3 regions of the Nonomuraea angiospora genome follow, and region 2 is predicted to be linked to each of the others. Evidence: predicted binding sites of a transcription regulator. Region 2 holds the regulator's gene; each other region holds the start of a gene.
What was found. Region 2 encodes HrcA, which represses chaperone genes, less so after heat shock. Its sites were predicted from a motif close to TTGGCACTCTCNNNNNGAGAGTGCCAA; they were not measured.
Positions count from the first base shown of each region.

Region 1 (6,996 bases), 3.4 Mb from region 2:
GAGCACGAGCGCGCACCTCGTGGACAGGATCGGGCCCTCCTTGGCGACCAGGTTCATCCCGTCGCGGATGGGGTTGACCAGCAGCACGTCGGCCATCCGGTACGCGGCCAGCGAACGCGGATAGTCGTCGTTGACGTTGAGGATCAGCGGGTCCCAGTCCTCGGTGCCGTACTCGTCCTCGATCTCCTGCGCGCAGCGCAGCACCGACGCGGTGTATTCGCGGTATTCGGGCAGGTCGTGCCGGCTCGGGTAGGCGAACGCCAGGTGCACCACCTTGCCGTGCCACTCCGGGTGCGCGGCGAGGAACTCGCGGTAGGCCACCAGGCCGCGCACGATGTTCTTCGACAGCTCGGTGCGGTCGATGCGGACGATCAGCCGGCGCTCGCCCACCTGCTCCCTGAGCGCGGTCATGTGCGACTCGACGTCGGGCTCGACGGCGCGCTCCCACAGCGCGTCGCCGTCCACCCCCAGGCTGTGCACGCCGATGCGGGTCGTCCTGCCCTCGTGGGTGACGCTGCGGCCCACGCGGTCGACCTCCGCGCCCAGCAGCGCCTCGCAGCAGTCCATGAACGCCTGCGCCCACCTGTCGGCCAGGAACCCGGCGTGATCGGCGCCCAGGATGCCCTCCAGGACCTCTCCGGCCACCTCGTCGGGCAGCAGCGAGAAGTATTCGGGGGGCGCCCACGGGGTGTGGCTGAAGTGGGCGATGCGCAGGTCCGGGCGCTCGGCGCGGAGCATCGCCGGGGTCAGCGTCAGGTGGTAGTCCTGCACCATGACGCGGGCGCCGTGGCCGGCCTCCTCGGCCAGCGCCAGCGCGAACGCGCCGTTGTAGTCGCGGTAGGACTCCCACTCGCGCTCGAACCTCGTGCCGAAGTTGGGGGAGTTGGGAATGTCGTAGAGCAGGTGGTTGACGAACCACAGGGTGGAGTTGGCCACGGCGTTGTAGGCGCGGTGGAAGGTGGCGGGCGGGATGTCGAGCATGCGCATCGGGCCCGTGTCGTAGCCGGCGTGGTCGATCCGGCCGCCGGGCACCAGGCGCACGGCGCTGCGGTCGCCGTCGGACAGCGCCGCGCACACCCACAGCACGCCGTCCTTCCTGGCCACCTCGGACAGCGCCGAGACCAGGCCGCCGCCACCGCGTTTCATGGTCAGCTCACCGTCGTCCGAGACGGTAAAGGAAACGGGTCCTCTGTTGGAGGCCACCAGGACGCTGTTCATCTACGCTCCCTTCGCCCATAGGATCCCAGCTATGGCGCTAGATGAGCTAACCGAGGAACTCGCCCGCTCGGCTGCCGGAGGAGATCATCGCGCACTTGGCGAACTCCTGGCGCGGATCGAGCCCGATGTGATGCGGCACTGCGCCCGGATCCTCCCCTATCACCAGGATGCCGAGGAAGCCTCGCAGGACACGTTGCTGGCCGTGGCGCGCAACATCGGCCGGTTCGAGGGCCGGGCGCGGTTCAGCACCTGGCTGCACATCGTGACGGCCAACTGCGCGCGCACCACGTACAGGTCGCTCAAACGCCGCGCGGCCGAGCAGAGCTCGGACGAGCTGCCCACGCAGAAGCCCGACGTGGCGCGGGTGAGCGTGATCGCGGGCTCGCGGCTCGACCTGCTCGACGCGATGGAGGCGCTGGAGGCCGACAAGCCCGACCTGGCGCAGGCGCTGGTGCTGCGCGACATCGTCCAGCTCGACTACAACGAGGTGGCCGAGCAGCTCGGCATCCCCCTGGGCACCGCCAAGTCGCGCATTCACCAGGCCCGCAAATACGTGCAGGGAGTGCTGGGTGATGATTATCGCTGAGACGCCACGTCTCGCATCTTGAGACGGGTGGCCATTGCGGCCCCATGGGCGGGTAGAGTCCTTTTCAACAACTGAATATTGCTCATCCAGAGGGGTGGAGGGACCGGCCCTGCGAAGCCCCGGCAACCCTCCCGGCTTGAGGCTCGCGACCTGGCGAGGCCGACCGGGACAAGGTGCCAATTCCGGTCTGCGGTCAAGGTGGCCGCGGGCGAAGATGAGGGAAGGCCTCGCTTCATGTCGCTCGACTTTGGTCCTGCTGTCGGTCTGTCCTGCCGTGAGTGCGGCACGCGTTACCCCCTCGGTCCGAGCTTCGCGTGTCTGGAGTGTTTCGGGCCGCTCGAAGCGGCCTATTCCTTCGGTACGGTGACCCGCGCCGACATCGAGTCGGGTCCCGCCAACATCTGGCGTTACCGGTCGCTGCTCCCGGTGCCGGTTGACGTCGCCAGTAAGCCCAATATGAACCCCGGTTGGACCAAACTGGTCAAGGCCGGAAACCTCGGACGCGCACTCGGTCTCAAGAACCTGTACGTCAAGGACGACTCGGGCAACCCCACCCATTCCTTCAAGGACCGGGTCGTCGCCATCGCCGTCGAGGCGGCGCGTAACTTCGGCTTCCACACCCTTTCCTGCTCCTCCACGGGCAACCTCGCGGGCGCGGTCACCGCGGCGGCGGCGCGCGCCGGGCTCGAGGCGTGCGTGTTCATCCCGGCCAACCTCGAAGCGGCCAAGATCGCCATGGCTCGCGTGTTCGGGGGCAAGCTGATCGGGATCGACGGCACCTATGACGAGGTCAACCGGTTCTGCTCCGAGCTGATCGGCGACCCGCTGGGCGACAAGTGGGGGTTCGTCAACGTCAACCTGCGGCCCTACTACGCCGAGGGCTCCAAGACGCTCGCGTACGAGATCGCCGAGCAGCTCGGGTGGCGGTTGCCCGAGCAGATCGTCATCCCCATCGCCTCCGGCTCGCAGCTCACCAAGATCGACAAGGGCTTCCGCGAGCTGGTGCAGCTGGGGCTGGTCGAGGACACCCCGTACAAGATCTTCGGGGCGCAGGCGGCCGGGTGCTCGCCGGTCTCCACCGCGTACAAGGCGGGGCACGACGTCGTGCAGCCGGTCAAGCCCGACACCATCGCCAAGTCGCTGGCCATCGGCAACCCCGCCGACGGGCCTTACGTGCTCGACATCGCCCGGCGCACCGGCGGGGCCGTCGAGGACGTCACGGACGCCGAGATCGTGGCCGCGATCAAGCTTCTGGCCTCGACGGAGGGCGTCTTCGCCGAGACCGCGGGCGGGGTGACCGTGGGCGTGCTGAAGAAGCTCGCCGAGAGCGGGCGGCTCGACCCCGAGGCCGAGACCGTGGTCCTCAACACCGGCGACGGGCTCAAGACACTCGACGCGATCAGCGACGACGCCCAGCCCACGGCCGTGATCCGGCCCTCCCTCGACGCGTTCCGCGCGACTGTCTGACAACCAGGAAAGGCGAGTTAAACCATGAGCGTTTCGGTGCGGATTCCCACCATTCTGCGCACCTACACCGGGGGCAACGCCGAAGTCAGTGGCGAAGGCGCGACTCTTCGTGACGTCCTCGCCAAGCTTGACTCCGACTACCCGGGCATCGGCGCGAGAATTCTGGATGAATCGGGCAAGATTCGCCGTTTTGTCAACGTTTACGTTGGGGAAGAGGATGTCCGTTTCGCCGACGGGCTCGACACTCCAGCACCTGAGGGCACTCAGATCTCCATCATCCCGGCGGTCGCCGGCGGCTGAGTGCTATAGATCACACGTGTGGAAGGCGCCCCTAGTGGGCGCCTTCTCCATTTCCAGGGCAAATGAAACGTAGAAGCGCCTCGTTGTGAAGAAATGCGTTGTTTGCGGATTGACTCTGTTGCCAAACCCCGTGCCACAGGTATGGTCGAGGGCGATCGTCTGGCTGATTTTCCCTTAAGTCCGGCGATTACGGGTCTCGCGGAGGAATGGGCGAGATCTGAAAGCCCAGTAAGAGGAGTCGGAAGTGGCGCAGGGCACCGTCAAGTGGTTCAACGCGGACAAGGGCTACGGCTTCATCGCGGTAGACGGTGGTAAGGATGTATTCGTCCATTACTCAGCGATCATGATGGACGGGTACCGATCTCTCGAACAAGGTCAGCGCGTCGAGTTCGAGATCACGCAGGGCCAGAAGGGACCTCAGGCGGAAGCCGTCCGCGCCGTCTGAGATACGCCCCCTGGTACGCACCGGCGGGATCGCCCGGCAACGCAGTCCGTGCGAACCCACCACCTTTCTTTCGTCGACTCGGTCACGGCGAGCCGCGCGAGGCGGCTCGCCGTGAGTACGGATCCCGCCATCTGCGGTGGCCTGGACGCGGTTCGTCGCAGGTAGCGGGGTCCTGCAGCCGGGACGGACGGCTCCGCCGTACAGGCTGATATGGGGAGGAAAGCCCCGGTAGGAGGCTTCTCGCTTGCACTCGGCAGGGTAGAGTGCTAAACAGTCGTTGGCACTCTGTGCAGCAGAGTGCCAGCACTTGGATCGGGACGATGGGGTCTGCCGAAGGAGATGCTGACCCATGCCGTCGCGGGCGTCGGCTCGGTCCACGACAAGCCACCCTGCATCTGGGAGGTCTAGCCTTATGGCAGCCAAGATGATCGCGTTTGACGAGGACGCCCGGCGCGGTCTCGAGCGCGGTATGAACCAGCTCGCCGACGCCGTCAAGGTGACCTTGGGCCCCAAGGGCCGCAACGTCGTGCTGGAGAAGAAGTGGGGCGCTCCCACGATCACCAACGACGGTGTCTCCATCGCCAAGGAGATCGAGCTCGAGGACCCGTGGGAGAAGATCGGCGCCGAGCTGGTCAAGGAAGTCGCCAAGAAGACCGACGACGTCGCGGGTGACGGCACCACCACCGCCACCGTGCTCGCCCAGGCGCTGGTGCGCGAGGGTCTGCGCAACGTCGCCGCCGGCGCCAACCCGATGGCCCTGAAGAAGGGCATCGAGGCCGCCGTCGAGCGCGTCAGCGAGGAGCTCTCCAAGCTGGCCAAGGATGTGGAGACCAAGGAGCAGATCGCCTCCACGGCCTCCATCTCCGCCGCCGACCCCGAGATCGGCTCGCTCATCGCCGAGGCGATGGACAAGGTCGGCAAGGAAGGCGTCATCACCGTCGAGGAGAGCAACACCTTCGGCCTCGAGCTCGAGCTCACCGAGGGCATGCGCTTCGACAAGGGCATGACGTCGATGTACTTCGTCACCGACTCGGACCGCATGGAGGCCGTGCTCGAGGACCCGTACATCCTGATCGTCAACAGCAAGGTCTCCGCCAACAAGGACCTGCTGCCGCTGCTCGACAAGGTCGTCCAGTCGGGCAAGCCGCTGCTGATCATCGCCGAGGACATCGAGGGCGAGGCCCTGGCGACCCTGGTCGTCAACAAGATCCGCGGCCTGTTCCGCTCCGTGGCCGTCAAGGCCCCGGGCTTCGGCGACCGCCGCAAGGCCATGCTCAACGACATCGCCATCCTGACCGGTGGCCAGGTCATCGCCGAGGAGGTCGGTCTCAAGCTCGAGAACGCCACCCTCGACCTGCTTGGTCGCGCCCGCAAGGTCGTGGTGACCAAGGACGAGACGACGATCGTCGACGGCGCCGGTGACGCCGAGCAGATCTCCGGCCGGGTCAACGAGATCCGCGCCGAGATCGAGCGCACCGACTCCGACTACGACCGTGAGAAGCTCCAGGAGCGGCTGGCCAAGCTGGCCGGCGGCGTGGCGGTCATCAAGGCCGGCGCGGCGACCGAGGTCGAGCTGAAGGAGCGCAAGCACCGCATCGAGGACGCCGTGCGCAACGCCAAGGCGGCCGTCGAGGAGGGCATCGTGCCCGGCGGTGGCGTGGCGCTGCTGCAGGCCGGCGCCAAGGCGTTCGACAAGCTGGAGCTGTCGGGCGACGAGGCCACGGGTGCGGCGATCGTGCGCAAGGCTCTGGAGGAGCCGCTGAAGCAGATCGCGGTCAACGCCGGCCTCGAGGGCGGCGTCGTGGTGGAGCGCGTTCGCAACCTCACCCCTGGTGAGGGCCTGAACGCCGCTTCCGGCGAGTACGTCAACATGTTCGAGGCGGGCATCCTCGACCCGGCCAAGGTGACGCGCTCGGCGCTGCAGAACGCCGCCTCCATCGCGGCGCTCTTCCTGACGACCGAGGCCGTCATCGCCGAGAAGCCCGAGAAGAACGCTGCTGCTCCGGCCATGCCGGGCGGCGGCGACATGGACTTCTAGGTCCTTTCTTCGCCGTTCATAACAAGAGCGGCCCGGTTTTCCGGGCCGCTCTTGTTTTCGTTTATCAGCCATTACGTTTCACAATTGATCCGCTACTCCGAGTGAGGAAAGGTGGTGATCACACACCTCAACGAAGGAGTAGAGGATGCTTTCCCGCAGCAAGCGTATTTTCGGCATCGCCATTCTGAGCGCGGCCGCCGCGGCCGCCTTCGCCGTCCCTGCCCACGCGTCCAACGTGCCGGTCGTCGGCGGGGTGATTCCCTACCAGCTCCTGGGCGCGGTGCGGGCGCCGCTCTGCATGACCACGGGGACGCTGAGCGGCGACGCCCAGATGGGGATCCCGCTCGTCGAGGAGCTGCTGCCGACGCTCGGGGCCACCTGCGCGATGCTCAGCTGACGCCTGCCGAGCTCTCGGTCTCTCGGACGCCCTGCCCTTCGCGGCGGGGCGTCCCCCTTTTCCGGGCCGCCGCAACGGGCGGGCTTCTCCGCCTTCGGCCTGCCGCGACGGACCTGCGTCCCGCTTTCCGGGCCGCCGCAACGGGCGGGGGTGTGTCCCTTTTTCCGGCCGGCCGCACCGCCCTGCGGAGGGCGGCGCGGCCGTGGGCGCGGTCAGGTGCTGTAGGTCGGGACGATGTGGCCGCGGGCCAGGGTGTTGGCGGTGATGTTGAAGCCCACCACCGCCGGGCTGGCGTCGCTGTCCACGCCCAGCTTGTCGACCCCCAGGGCGTGCACCGTGAAGACGTAGCGGTGCGGGGCGCCGGGGGGCGGGGCCGCGCCGCCGTACTCCTTGGTGCCGTAGTCGTTGCGGGCGTGGACCGCCTGCGCGGGCAGGCCCTTGAACTCCGGGCCGGTGCCCGCGCCCGCCGGCAGCTCCGTCACCGAGGCCGGGAGGTCGAACAGCACCCAGTGCCAGAAGCCGCTGCCCGTGGGGGCGTCGGGGTC
Region 1 covers NZ_JADBEK010000001.1:6,907,016-6,914,011, reverse strand. The annotation lists gene H4W80_RS31230 (alpha,alpha-trehalose-phosphate synthase (UDP-forming)) at 1-1,218, opposite strand, end outside; gene H4W80_RS31225 (RNA polymerase sigma factor) at 1,250-1,804, shown strand; SAM riboswitch class I at 1,884-2,025, shown strand; gene thrC (threonine synthase) at 2,039-3,271, shown strand; gene H4W80_RS31215 (MoaD/ThiS family protein) at 3,296-3,571, shown strand; gene H4W80_RS31210 (cold-shock protein) at 3,816-4,016, shown strand; gene groL (chaperonin GroEL) at 4,429-6,054, shown strand; gene H4W80_RS31200 (hypothetical protein) at 6,200-6,451, shown strand; gene H4W80_RS31195 (YbhB/YbcL family Raf kinase inhibitor-like protein) at 6,664-6,996, opposite strand, start outside.
Region 1: a site for HrcA is predicted at 4,294-4,320, ahead of groL (chaperonin GroEL). Genes of this name have one in related genera too.

Region 2 (6,996 bases):
GATGCCTCCGTAACGAAGTCGATCAGTTCCTCGACCCGGCCGAGCAGTTCGGGCTCCAGGTCTGTGTACGTGGAGACGGCCCCGAGGATCCGCCGCCACGCCTCCGCGGGCTCCATGCGCCAGCCCAGGGCGGCGATGACCCCCTCTTTCCACGGCACCCCGCGCGGCACCGCGGGCCAGGCGGGGATGCGCAGGACGGACGGCTTGACCGCCTGCCAGATGTCGATGTACGGATGCCCCACGACGAGCACGTCCGGCGAGGTGATCTCGGCGGCGATCCTGCTCTCCTTGGAGCCGGGCACGAGGTGGTCCACCAGCACCCCCAGCCGGCGCCCCGGCTCGGGGCCGAACTCCGCCACGATGGCCGGCAGATGGTCCACGCCCTCCAGGTATTCGACCACGACCCCCTCGACCCGTAGGTCATGGCCCCAGATCTTCTCCACCAGGGCGGCGTCGTGCACGCCCTCCACGTAGATGCGACTCTCCCGGGCGACCCTCGCCCGCAGTCCCTCCACGGCGATCGAACCCGACGCGCTGCGCCTGGGCGCCGCCGGGGCCGCCGACGGGCGTACCAGCGTCACGGGCTTGCCCTCCAGCAGGAACGCGGCGGGCGCGAGCGGGAACAGCCGGCGCTTGCCGAACCGGTCTTCGAGCGTGACGGCCTCCTTGTCACAGGCCACCACCGCGCCGCAGAAGCCGCTGTCGGCGTCCTCCACGACGAGGTCCGGCTCGGCCGGCACCTTCGGGATCTTGCCCTTGCCCGGCCGCCGCCAATTCCCCGCCAGCACATCGCCCTCGTACACACGGGGACCGTAGCAAATCACCCGCCGACCGCAAGGCGCTTGCGCGCGCCGCTGCGGCGGACCAGCACGATGATGGTGCCGGCGATGGCGACCAGCAGTCCCGCCCCGGGGAGCAGGATGAGCGCCATCACCCCGCCGGCGATGCCGCCCGCGGCCGAGGTCAGCTCGCGGCCCACGCCGTAACGCACGTCGGCCTGCTCCTGGGTGGTGCAGGACAGCTGGTAGTCGCCCCTGGCGGGCGCGTTGATCACGAGGATCTGCTCCCACTTGACGGACCCGGACGTGACCGTCTGCGTGCCCGTGGTCTTGGCGAGCCTGGCCCCGTTCGTGATCTGGCACTCGTAGTGGACGGCGGTGTCGCTGGAGAGGTAGACGGCGGGTTTGTTCGCCGGGTCGATGGGCACCGTCACGGTTTCGCCGGACGCGAACGTCTTGGCGGGCGCTATGTCGCTGACGCTGCTGACGATGCCGCCGGTGAACAGCGCGACGCCCGCGATGGTGCAGACCACGGCGATGCCCCAGACGAGCGCGATCCACCAAAGTCGCGGTTTGATGGCTTTCGAGTCGATTCGCTCGGGGAATTGGGGTTGTTGGCCGTACTGTCCGTACTGAGGAGGTGGGCCGTATGCGGGCGGCGGGCCGTACTGAGGCGGAGGCCCGTACTGCGGCGGCGGCCCGTACTGGGGCGGCGGCTGGCCGTAACCGGGTTGAGAACCAGGCTGTGGGCCGTAGCCGGGCTGGGCCCCGGGCTGAGGGCCGTACCCGGGCTGGGCCCCGGGCTGAGGGCCGTACCCAGGCTGGGAGCCCGGCTGGGGCCCGTACGGCGGACGCGGGGAGTTGTCGCTCATGTCGGCAAGTGTGGTACTTGCCCCTTGTAAGAAGCTAGGAGCCGGGTTGCGACCTTGTGTTATCGCACCTTGCGGATGAGAGCCGTACACTTGGCACTCAGGAACACAGAGTGCTAGATGGTTGCGTTCCTCGGATGTCAGAGGCAGGAGGTGAGCACGTGCTCGACGATCGGAAGCTGGCGGTGCTCCGCGCCATTGTCGAAGACTACGTGTCCACCAACGAACCGGTGGGCTCCAAGGCGCTCGCTGAGCGCCACAACCTGAAAGTCTCCCCGGCGACGGTCCGGAACGACATGGCCGCGCTGGAGGAGGAGGGCTACATCACCCAACCCCACACCAGCGCGGGCCGCGTGCCGACCGACAAGGGCTATCGGCTGTTCGTCGATCGGCTCTCGCAGGTCAAGCCCCTGTCCGGGGCCGAGCGCCGGGCCATCGAGACGTTCCTGGCCGGCGCGGTCGACCTCGACGACGTGGTCACCCGCACGGTCCGGCTGCTCGCGCAGCTGACCAGGCAGGTGGCGGTGGTGCAATACCCGACGCTGACGCGCTCGACGGTCAGGCACGTCGAGCTGGTCCCGCTGAACGACCGGCGGGTCATGCTCGTGCTGATCACCAACACCGGCCGCGTCGAGCAGCGCGTCATCGAGCTGCCCGAGGTGATCGAGGACACTCGCATCGCCCACCTGCGCGCGGTGCTCAACGCCTGCCTCGACGGCTGCGGCCTGAGCAACGTGCCCGAGCAGGTCGCCGACCTGCCCGAGCGGCTCCCTCTCGAAGACCGCCCGGTGGTGGCCACGATCCTGTCGGTGCTGCTGGAGACGCTGGTCGAGCGGCACGACGAGAAGATCGTGTTCGCCGGCGCGGCCAACCTCGCGGGCGCCGACTTCTCGGTCGGCCTGCGCGACGTGCTCGAGGCGCTGGAGGAGCAGGTCGTGCTCATGAGGCTGCTCGGTGAGACATCCGCAGACACACCGTCCGCGCTCACCGTGCGCATCGGCTCCGAAAACCCCTATCTGCGGGGGACATCCATAGTCGCGACCGGATACGGTTCAGGCGACAACCAACTGGCCCGGCTCGGGGTGTTGGGGCCCACGAGGATGGACTACCCAGTGACGATGGGCGCCGTGCGCGCGGTGGCACGCTACGTCAGCCAGATCCTGGCTGCATCATAAGAGGTCGATAAGTGGCAAACAGCGACTATTACGCCACCCTCGGGGTGCGCCGTGACGCCAGTCAGGACGAGATCAAGAAGGCCTACCGCCGACTTGCCCGCGAGCTGCATCCCGACGTGAACCCCGATCCTGAGACCCAGGAGCGGTTCAAGGAGATCACGCAGGCCTACGAGGTGCTGTCCGACCCGAACAAGCGCCAGATGTACGACCTGGGTGGCGACCCCTTCGGCGGCGCCGGAGCGGGCGCGGGCGCCGGCGGCTTCGGAGCGGGCTTCCCCTTCAGCGACATCATGGACGCCTTCTTCGGCACCGCGACCGGCGCCAGGGGGCCGCGCTCGCGTGCCCGCAGGGGACGCAACGCCACCATCCGGGTCGAGCTCGACCTGCGCGAGACGGCGTTCGGCACCACTCGTGAGCTGGTCGTCGACACGGCCGTGCTCTGCGAGGTCTGCCACGGGGCCGGCACGGCGCCCGGCACCCACCCCGACACCTGCGACATGTGCAACGGGCGCGGCGAGATCTCCCAGGTCACCCGCTCGTTCCTGGGCCAGGTCATGACCTCGCGGCCGTGCCCGCAGTGCGGTGGTTTCGGCACCATCATCCGCCACCCCTGCCAGGAGTGCTCCGGCGACGGCCGGGTGCGCACCCGCCGTACGATCAAGGTCCGCATCCCCGCGGGCGTCGAGGACGGCACCCACATCCAGCTCGCCGGCGAGGGCGAGATCGGCCCCGGCGGCGGCGCGCCCGGAGATCTGTTCCTGGAGATCGTCGAGCGCGCCCACGAGATCTTCGAACGCCGCGGCGACGACCTCCACTGCACCGTGCAGATCCCGATGACGGCCGCCGCGCTCGGCACCATCCTGGCGGTCGAGACGCTCGACGGCCCGGAGGAGGTCGACGTCCGCCCCGGCACGCAGTCGGGCCAGGTCATCACCATGTTCGGGCGGGGCGTGCAGCGGCTCAACGAGTCGGGCCGCGGCGACCTGCTGATCCACGTCAACGTCGAGACCCCGACCCGCCTCGACCCCGCGCAGGAGGAGCTGCTGCGCGAGCTGGCCAAGCAGCGGGGCGAGGAGCGGCCGCCGGGCAAGTTCGCCCCCGGCCAGCAGGGCTTCTTCTCGCGGCTGCGCGACGCCTTCAACGGCAGGTGACGTGACCGTCCCGGTGTTCCTGTCGCAGGAGCTGGACGGGCCCGAGCTGGCGCTCGGCGGCCCTGAGGGGCGCCACGCGGCCTCCGTGCGGCGCCTGCGGGCCGGCGAGCGGATCGATCTGACCGACGGCGCCGGCGCGGTCGCCGAGTGCGTCGTACGCGAGGTCCTCAAGGACGCGCTGAGGCTCGACGTGCTGCGCCGCTACGAGGTCGAGCCGCCCCGGCCGCGGCTGGTCGTCGTTCAGGGGCTGCCCAAGGGCGACCGGGGCGAGCTGGCCGTCGAGATGATGACCGAGGCCGGCGTGGACGTCATCGTGCCCTGGTCGGCCGCGCGCAGCATCACCCAGTGGAAGGGCGACAAGGTCGCCAAGGGGCTGCACAAGTGGCGCTCGACGGCTCGCGAGGCGGGCAAGCAGGCCCGCAGGTTCCACCTTCCCGAGGTGACGGAGCCCGCCACCACCGCGCAGGTCGGCAAGCTGCTGGCGGGCGCGGCGCTGGGGCTGGTGCTGCACGAGGAGTCGGCCGAGCCGCTGTCCGGCGTGGCGCTGCCGGCGTCGGGCGACATCGTGGTGGTCGTGGGGCCCGAGGGGGGCGTCTCGGACGACGAGCTCGCCGGGTTCCGCGCGGCGGGGGCGGTGCCCGTGCTGCTGGGGCCCACGGTGCTGCGTACGTCCACGGCAGGGGTGGCGGCGGCCTCCGTGCTGCTCACGCGTACCGGACGCTGGTAGGAGCCTTTCAGGGCGTCGTGTGAGAGGCGTCCACCAACGGGCTGGCCGCGCCGGTCGGATCGTCGGTGATGTCGTCGGGCGGGCACTCGTCGACCGGGCACGTCGTGGGCTGCAGGGTCTCCGCCACCGATGCCGACGGCGACGGGGTCGGCGAGACCGTGGGGCAGTCGGACGGCGGCTCGGCCTGCTCGGCCAGGGGTGACGGGCACTCGGTCGCCGTGGAAGTGGGCGTCGGCGAGGGCCTGCTGGTCGATTCGGCCCGCTTCGTGGGCCGGGGCGTCGGGCTCTTGGAGGGGATCTCCGGGATCCCGACCGGGTGCTCCTCGTGGCTGGTCGGCTGCCTGGGCGGCGGCTCCTGGGAGCGGGTGGTGGAGGAGTTGGAGGGGACCTTGGAGGTCGACTCGCTGTCCACCCCTATGACGGGCTGGTTGATGATCTGCTGGCGCAGGCTGGGGACGGCCATCACGATCGTTCCCGCCACCAGGAGGGCGCTGGCGGCGGCCGCGCCCGCTCGCCACCAGAACAGATTGCGGACGCCGCGCCGCTCGATGCGGGCGCGGATGATCTCCAGTCCGTCCGGCGAGGGCACGACCGCGTCCGCCTCCGCGCGGAGCGCACGGCGCAGGAGATCTCCGTGCTCGTCGGGGGGCTGGGTCATGACATTTTCTCCAGAACGGATCGCAAGGCGGCCATGCCACGTGCGGTGTGGCTCTTGACCGCGCCCTTGCTGATGCCCATCGCGTGGGCTATCTCAGCTTCGGACAGATCACCGTAGTACCGCAGAACCAGTGCTTCTCTCTGTCGGGTCGGCAGGGCCCGTAACGCCTCGATGACAGCGGAGCGTTCCAGTTCGCCGATCGCGCCGTTCTCGGCGCTCGGAGCGTCCGGCAGACCCTTGGGAGCGTACTTCTCGACGACCGCGCGGTGACGCAGCACGGAACGGGACCGGTTGACGACGGATTGACGGAGGTAGGCGAGTGCTTTGTCGGGGTCGCGCAGCCTGCGCCAGGCGCCGTGAATGGCGACGAACGCATCCTGCACGACTTCCTCAGCTGTTGCTGTGTCCCGCACCAGCAACACGGCAAGACGCACCAACGACCGAAAATGTGCGCTGTAGAGCGCGGTCACGGCCATGTCGGCATCCCACCCGACCGGCACCGCCCCCATCGACCTGTCGGCCAGAAGGGTTTCGGTGGTCACATCAGTGGGACGCGCGGCCTTCCCAGAGGGTTTACGCTCTTCCGGTTCTTGAGGTTTCCCCGGTTCCTTAGGGTGCATTACCCAGTCGTGTCCTCGCCAGGTGGCGCTCGCCCGACCCTGAATCGTCTCTTTTTTTGCTGAAGTGTCGCACACTTACCCTAACCGTGTGGATCTTCCTGCGCACGACACAGCTGATTACCGATTCGCAACGGGTTCCGTACGTCGGGGGTCTCGATAGGGTGGCCGGGTGAGCGATTGCCTCTTCTGTCAAATCGTCGCCAAGGAGATTCCCGCCGAGATCGTTTACGAAACCGGCAGGACGCTGGCGTTCCGCGACCGCAACCCGCAGGCCCCGACCCACGTGCTGGTCATTCCGAAGCAGCACCACCGCGACGCCGCCGAGCTCGCCGGGGCCGACGACGGGCTGGCCGACGACGTGCTCAAGACCGCCCACGCCGTGGCCGTGCAGGAGGGCGTGGCCGAGGACGGCTACCGCGTGGTGTTCAACACCGGGCCCGGCGCCGGTCAGACGGTCTTCCACGTGCACGCCCACGTCCTGGGCGGGCGCGGCCTCACCTGGCCTCCCGGATGACATCGGCCGGATGATAGTGGCCGGCTGATATTGGGGAGAGCAATCGGGCTGCTCCCGGATACCATGGGCTCAGAAGAACAACGCAAGAGACCTGGAGGCATCAGGCCGCGGGCCTGCCCATGTCCGAACTACACGAATCCCGACGAACGGCACCTCCCTCGCGCACTCAAGCCAAGGTGCTGATTCCGGACGAATACTCGATGGTCAGCCTCCTGGGCTCCCGCGACGAGCTGCTACGCGTCATCGAGGGTGCCTTCAGGGCCGACATCCACGTACGGGGTAATGAGATCACCGTCACCGGCAGCCCCGACGAGAGCGGCACCGTGGTGCGGCTCTTCGAGGAGCTGGTCGAGGTCCTGCGCAGCGGTGGCGAGCTCACCCCCGACGCGGTCGAGCGGAGCATCGCCATGCTCCGCATGACCTCCGACCGTCCCGCCGAGGTGCTGTCGCTCGACATCCTCTCCTCACGCGGGCGCACGATCCGGCCGAAGACGGTCAACCAG
Region 2 covers NZ_JADBEK010000001.1:10,335,481-10,342,476, forward strand. The annotation lists gene H4W80_RS47685 (DUF3097 domain-containing protein) at 1-803, opposite strand, end outside; gene H4W80_RS61865 (hypothetical protein) at 821-1,651, opposite strand; gene hrcA (heat-inducible transcriptional repressor HrcA) at 1,810-2,823, shown strand; gene dnaJ (molecular chaperone DnaJ) at 2,835-3,974, shown strand; gene H4W80_RS47705 (16S rRNA (uracil(1498)-N(3))-methyltransferase) at 3,976-4,701, shown strand; gene H4W80_RS47710 (hypothetical protein) at 4,709-5,359, opposite strand; gene H4W80_RS47715 (SigE family RNA polymerase sigma factor) at 5,356-5,868, opposite strand; gene H4W80_RS47720 (histidine triad nucleotide-binding protein) at 6,149-6,493, shown strand; gene H4W80_RS47725 (PhoH family protein) at 6,613-6,996, shown strand, end outside.

Region 3 (6,996 bases), 8.7 Mb from region 2:
CTTCACGAAGTCCACGCTCTGCTCGGTCTGCGTGACGCCGCACTCGGGCACCGGGGTGGCGCTGTTCACCGCGGCCAGGATCGGGGCGGCGGGCCGCCAGGGCAACACGGTCGGCGCCTACATGTGCGCGGACCTGGCCTGCTCCCTCTACGTCCGCGACAAGAAGCGGACGGAGCTGGGCACCCGTTTCGAGTCGCTCACGGTGGCGGAGCGGATCGTGCGGGCCGCCGCCAACCTGGACGGGTTCCTGGAACGGGTACTCGACGGCGACCTGAGGTGACGCGGCTCGGGCGGGGGTTTGAGGGGACGCGGCTTGGGCGGGGGCCTGAGGTGACGCGGCTCGGCGACCGCGATCTGCGGTGACGCGGCTCGGCGACGGCGGCCTGAAGTGACGCGGCTTGGCGGGGGCGACGTCCAGCGCGCGTCCGCGGGCGGGAAGGGCCGTCCGCGGCGCCGTCCGGGCGCTCTGTGAGGCGCCGGTGCGGGCGTCGCCCATGGCTTGGACAGCGATTGCCCGCCCGGCGGTTCCATCGAAACGCCGGCGAACCCGCACCCGCGTCATCCAGGCAGCTCAGGCGGTGAGCCCTGAGCGTCTCGACGGGGGCCTTCGCGCCGCCGCGGGTCCGCCCGGCAGAGCGGCGCCAAGCCTGACCGCCCAGAACCGGGGAGGCCCGCCGGCTCGGCCTGGACCCCGGCACGGGCCCCTCACCTCCTCGAGCGGTCAAGGTGTCATCGTGGCCTCCATGAAGCTGACCGAGGCGGGGTCCCGGGGATCGCCGTGGATCTCCTCGCCCGCGAAGACCGCGAACTGGTGCCACCAGCCGCTCAGCTGACCGCCCGGGAACTTGGCGGCCGTCCAGGGCTTGGCGTCGGCGAAGACGTACTCGGCCCACGGGTTGGCGGGGTTGGGCGGGGCGGCGAAGTAGGCGGAGCCCGCCTTGGGCCAGAGGACCGCCTGGCCGCCCTGCCCGCCCGGCCCCGGGTTGTTCGTGTCGACCCGGTAGGACCAGATGCTGTATCCGGTGCCGGTGGTGGGCCCGGGGATCGCGGCCCGGCCGGCGAAGGTGACTATCAGCGTCGAACACCACTCCCTCGTGCGAAGACCTCTCGCTGACCAGCGTCAGGGCCGGCCGGGCGCGGCGCATGAGTACGGCCTGCTCAACGTGCGCCCGCGGCAGCGGAATGTCACCCCCGGAGGGAGGGCCCGGGCTAGAAGCGGGCTAGAAGTCCATGTCGCCGCCGCCCGGCATGCCCGGAGCAGCAGCGTTCTTCTCGGGCTTCTCGGCGATGACGGCCTCGGTCGTCAGGAAGAGCGCCGCGATGGAGGCGGCGTTCTGCAGCGCCGAGCGCGTCACCTTGGCCGGGTCGAGGATGCCCGCCTCGAACATGTTGACGTACTCGCCGGAAGCGGCGTTCAGGCCCTCACCAGGGGTGAGGTTGCGAACGCGCTCCACCACGACGCCGCCCTCGAGGCCGGCGTTGACCGCGATCTGCTTCAGCGGCTCCTCCAGAGCCTTGCGCACGATCGCCGCACCCGTGGCCTCGTCGCCCGACAGCTCCAGCTTGTCGAACGCCTTGGCGCCGGCCTGCAGCAGCGCCACGCCACCGCCGGGCACGATGCCCTCCTCGACGGCCGCCTTGGCGTTGCGCACGGCGTCCTCGATGCGGTGCTTGCGCTCCTTCAGCTCGACCTCGGTCGCCGCGCCGGCCTTGATGACCGCCACGCCGCCGGCCAGCTTGGCCAGCCGCTCCTGGAGCTTCTCACGGTCGTAGTCGGAGTCGGTGCGCTCGATCTCGGCGCGGATCTCGTTGACCCGGCCGGAGATCTGCTCGGCGTCACCGGCGCCGTCGACGATCGTCGTCTCGTCCTTGGTCACCACGACCTTGCGGGCGCGACCGAGCAGGTCGAGGGTGGCGTTCTCGAGCTTGAGACCGACCTCCTCGGCGATGACCTGGCCACCGGTCAGGATGGCGATGTCCTGCAGCATCGCCTTGCGGCGGTCGCCGAAGCCCGGGGCCTTGACCGCGACCGACCGGAAGACGCCCTTCATCTTGTTGACGATCAGGGTGGCCAGGGCCTCGCCCTCGACGTCCTCGGCGATGAGCAGCAGCGGCCTGCCCGACTGCACGACCTTGTCGAACAGCGGCAGCGCGTCCCTGTTGGCGGAGACCTTGCCGTTGACGACCGCGACGTAGGGCTCGTCGAGGACGGCTTCGAGCCGGTCGGAGTCGGTGATGAAGAGCGGGGCGATGAACCCCTTGTCGAAGCGCATGCCCTCGGTGAGCTCGAGCTCGAGGCCGAAGGTGTTGCTCTCCTCGACGGTGATGACGCCTTCCTTGCCGACCTTGTCCATCGCCTCGGCGATGAGCGAGCCGATCTCGGGGTCGGCGGCGGAGATGGAGGCCGTGGAGGCGATCTGCTCCTTGGTCTCGACATTCTTGGCCAGCTTGGAGAGCTCCTCGCTGACGCGCTCGACGGCGGCCTCGATGCCCTTCTTCAGGGCCATCGGGTTGGCCCCGGCGGCGACGTTGCGCAGACCCTCGCGCACCAGCGCCTGGGCGAGCACGGTGGCGGTGGTGGTGCCGTCACCCGCGACGTCGTCGGTCTTCTTGGCGACTTCCTTGACCAGCTCGGCGCCGATCTTCTCCCACGGGTCCTCGAGCTCGATCTCCTTGGCGATGGAGACACCGTCGTTGGTGATCGTGGGAGCGCCCCACTTCTTCTCCAGCACGACGTTGCGGCCCTTGGGGCCCAAGGTCACCTTGACGGCGTCGGCGAGCTGGTTCATACCGCGCTCGAGACCGCGCCGGGCGTCCTCGTCGAACGAAATCATCTTCGATGCCATGTTCTCTCCTGCTCACGATGGGGGTTCGCCGGGACGGCGCCCGCGACGGACGGCCCGCGGGCAGGCGGCATGACCTGCGCGCGGGACCTCGCCGTCCCGGCGGCTGGCACTCTCCAGGGGCGAGTGCCAGCCGTCCTCCCGCACTTTACCCACAACTTGCGTGCCACGCACATAGTGCGCGGGACGCAATCTCGGATAAAGTCATCCCATGAACGACGACACCGTTGACCTCCGGGCCCGCAACAAGCAGGCCACCAGGGAGGCGATCAGCCATGCCGCCCTGCGCCTGGCCATCGAACAGGGGCCCCACGGGCTGGCCCTCGTCCGCGTCCATGACATCGCCACGGCCGCGGGCGTCTCACCGCGCACGTACAACAACTACTTCTCCAGCAGGGAGGAGGCGATCTGCGCCTTCCACGCCGACCAGGCCAGGCGCGCGGGGCAGGCGCTGCGGGCCCGGCCCGCCGGCGAGCCGCTGGACGAGGCCGTCATCGCGGCCGTGGTCGAGCTCTACACCGACCCCGAGCCCGACCGGGCCGGGCTGCGCATGATCATGTCGACGCCGGCGCTGGAGGGAGAGGCGCTGAAGACGTTCACCATGGCAGAGGGGCCGCTCGCCGAGGCGATCGCGGCGCGCACCGGCGCCGATCCCGGGCACGACCTCTTCCCCGCCGTCATGGCCGCGGCGGTGGCCGGCGCCATCCGGGTGGCGGGGCGGCGCTGGCTGGAGCCCGGCAACACCGACTCGTTCGCGGCGATCCTGCGCAGCGCCCTGTCCGTCGTCCTGCCAGCCGCGCCGCCCGGAGGATCCCGTGGGTAGGGGCGCTCAGTGCTGCGCCGAGGCCAGGTCCAGCCGGGCGGGGGTGCGCCACCAGACGGCCACGGCCGCCAGCAGCATCAGGACGGCGCCGTACAGGCTGGTCGTCCGCAGCGATTCGGTGAAGGAGAGCATGGCCTGGGCGGCCAGATCGGAGGAGCCGAGCGCGCGGGCGGCCGCCAGCGCGCCGCCGAGCGACTCGCGGACCGCGTCGGTGGCGCCCTCGGGCAGTTCGGCCCGGTAGAGGGCGGCGGCCAGGCTGCCCAGCACCGCGACGCCGAAGGTGCCGCCGATCTCGTACGAGGTCTCCTCGATGGCGGCCGCGCTGCCCGCCTTCTCCGCCGGGGCGCCCGCCATGATCACGGCGGAGGCGATGGCCAGCGAGCCCATGCCCGCCCCGATCAGCAGGAGCGACACGGCCACCCAGAGGTAGGTCGTCGGGGAGACCCAGAGCACCGCGAAGCCGAGCGCGCCGATCACCAGCCCGCCGGCCAGCACCGTACGCGCGCCGATCCGGGTGGCCAGGGCCGGCGCCAGCGGCGAGAGGACCGCGGAGCCGACCGCCATGGGCAGCATGGCCAGGCCCGTCTGCAGCGGCGAGTAGCCCTGGACCAGCTGCGCCCACTGGACCATGAGCAGCATCATGCCCGCCATGGCGATCGAGGTGGTGAAGGCGGCCAGGGTGCCGGCGGTGAAGGCGCCGCCGCGGAACAGCCGGATCTCCAGGAGGGGGTCGGGGCGGCTCAGGCACCGCCGGACGAACCAGGCCAGCGCGATCGCGGCCAGGACGGCCGTCAGGGCGGTCCAGGCGTCCAGGCCCTCGGTGGCCACGTGCTTGATGGCGTAGACCAGGGCGATCATGCCGACCATCGACAGCACCGTGCCCAGGGCGTCCCAGCGGCCCGGGTTCGGGTTGCGCGACTCGGGCAGCAGGAGCAGCGCGGCGACGACGGCGACGGCCATGATCGGCACGTTCACCAGGAACGCGGCGTGCCAGCTGAAGGCCTCCAGCAGCAGGCCGCCCACGATCGGGCCGAGCGCGCCGCCCACCGCCGCCATCGCGGCCCACACGCCCAGCGCGGTGGCCCGCTCGCGGGCGTCGGTGAACAGGTTGCGGATCATCGACAGGGTGGACGGCATGATCATCGCGCCGCCGACGCCGAGCAGCGCCCGTACGGCGATCACCTCGGCCGGGCTGTCGGCCCACAGCACGGCGACGGAGGCCAGGCCGAAGAGGGTGAAGCCGGAGACGAGCATGCGCTTGCGCCCCCAGCGGTCGCCCAGCGCGCTGACGGCCACCAGCAGGCCCGCCACGACCAGGGAGTAGACGTCGATCATCCACAACAGCTCGACCGCGCCCGGCTGCAGGTCGGCCGAAATCTGCGGCAGCGCCACGTTGAGGATGGTCATGTCCATCGTGATCAGCAACAGGCTGGCCGACAGGACGGCCAGCGCCGCCCAGCGTCTGGGGTTCAGCTCGGTCACGGTGTTCGTCATGGGGTCCTCCGGAGAAAAGGGGTGGTGGCGCAGGGTCACACGGCGAACCCCGGCGAGCTGGACGAACGCCGGGGTGCTGGGCACGTATGGGGGGGGGTGGAGGACGCCTGCTCGGGATCCTGCTTCAGCCGGCGTCGGCGTCCCGCGCCGCCACCAGCTTGAGCAGGCGGTCGTGGAGTGCCTGCCGGACCGGCTCGGACAGGGGGATCATGCTCGTGGCCCGCCACAGCCACAGCCCGTCTACGGCCAGCTGGGCCAGGAGCAGGTCGATGTCGCGAGGGTCGGTCGAGGTGGGCGGCGGGGCCCAGCGGCCGATGAGGTCGTCCCACACCTCGGCCAGCTCCGGCCTGGTGACCGACTCGACCATGAACGCCAGGTCCGCCTTGCTCACCGATCCGTGCACGCCCAGCCGTACGTAGGCCTCGAGGGCCTCCTGCGGCGACGCCTGCGCCAGCGGCTTGCCCAGCTCGGCGACGAGCTGAGCCTCCCACGCGTCGGTCAGATGCCGCTGGATCGCCAGCAGCAGCTCGTCGCGCGTGCGGAAGTGGTACATGAGCCCGCCCTTGGTCACTCCGGCCTCCTCGGCCGCCGACTCCAGCGTCAGGGCGGTGATGCCGTCGCGCTCCGTCACGCGGATGGCGGCGTCGAGGATCCGGGTCCTCTGGCTCGGTCGCATAGCCGTAACTGTACCATCCAGAAGGTACAGTTACGCGCCGACGCAGCGGCCGCCCGGTATCAGGCGGCCGAGGTCAGGCGGGGCGCAGGGCCTTGAGGGCGAGGTCGACGAGGGCGTCGGCGTACTCGGGGGTGAGCGGGCCCGAGCGGTGCAGCCAGCGCTGGAACAGGGGGGCGTACAGGAGCTCCAGGGCCAGGTCGAGATCGGCGTCCGCGTCGATCTGGCCGGCCCGCTGCGCGCTGCGCAGCCGGGCCTTCTTGGCCTCGTCGACCGGGCCCGCCAGCTTCTCCCGATACTGGGCGGCGAGGTCGGGATCGTTGACGATCTCCATGGTGAGCGCCCGGATCGGCGCCTCGAACCCCGGATCGGCGAACTCGGCCACCGTGGCCCGCATCACGAGCTTGAGATCGGCCTCGATGTCGCCCGTGTCGGGCAGCGTGATGCTGTCGCCGACCTGGCTGAGGGCGAGGAAGGCGTCGAAGATCACGGCACCCTTGGAGCGCCACCACCGGTAGATCGTCTGCTTGCCCACGCCCGCGCGGGCGGCGATGGCCTCGATCGAGACCTTGGCGTATCCCATTTCGGAGACCAGCTCGCGGGCCGCTTCGAGAACGGCCTGCCGGGAGCGCTCACTGCGGCGGGCGGGGTCGGGGCTCTTGGACATACGGGTCAGCATAGCAGCGAAGCGAGACGAGACGGTCCGTCTTGCTAGCGCTCGACACCGGCGATGACGGCGCTGACCATCTTGCGGACGGCGGCGGGCTCCGGCGGAGCGCCCGTCCGGTCGGCGAACAGCAGGTGCCCGGCCCCGATCAGGGTCGGGGCGAGCGTGTCGACGTCGGCGTCCGCCGCGACGCGCCCCAGGTCCCGCTCCGCGCGCAGGTAGGAGGCGATCATGGCGCCGGCCTCCGTCAGGACCGGGAGGCCGACCGGCCAGGACCGGCGCAGCCGGGCGCGCAGCTCGTCGCGGAAGGTGACGAGGGCGACGATCCCCACGGCGACCGACTCGAACAGGCCCGTCAGCGCATCGGCGAGATTGCCGGCCACGGTGCCGGTCCCGGCGGACCCGCGCAGCGCGGCGGCCTGGGCGTCCATCCGGGCGACGCGATCGAGCACGAGCTCGGCGAGGAAGGCGTCGAAGTCCTCGAAGTGCCGGTGCA
Region 3 covers NZ_JADBEK010000001.1:1,651,463-1,658,458, forward strand. The annotation lists gene H4W80_RS07525 (FBP domain-containing protein) at 1-280, shown strand, start outside; gene groL (chaperonin GroEL) at 1,221-2,846, opposite strand; gene H4W80_RS07535 (TetR/AcrR family transcriptional regulator) at 3,055-3,666, shown strand; gene H4W80_RS07540 (MFS transporter) at 3,673-5,160, opposite strand; gene H4W80_RS07545 (TetR/AcrR family transcriptional regulator) at 5,285-5,836, opposite strand; gene H4W80_RS07550 (TetR/AcrR family transcriptional regulator) at 5,910-6,500, opposite strand; gene H4W80_RS07555 (TetR/AcrR family transcriptional regulator) at 6,545-6,996, opposite strand, start outside.
Region 3: a site for HrcA is predicted at 2,950-2,976, ahead of groL (chaperonin GroEL). Genes of this name have one in related genera too.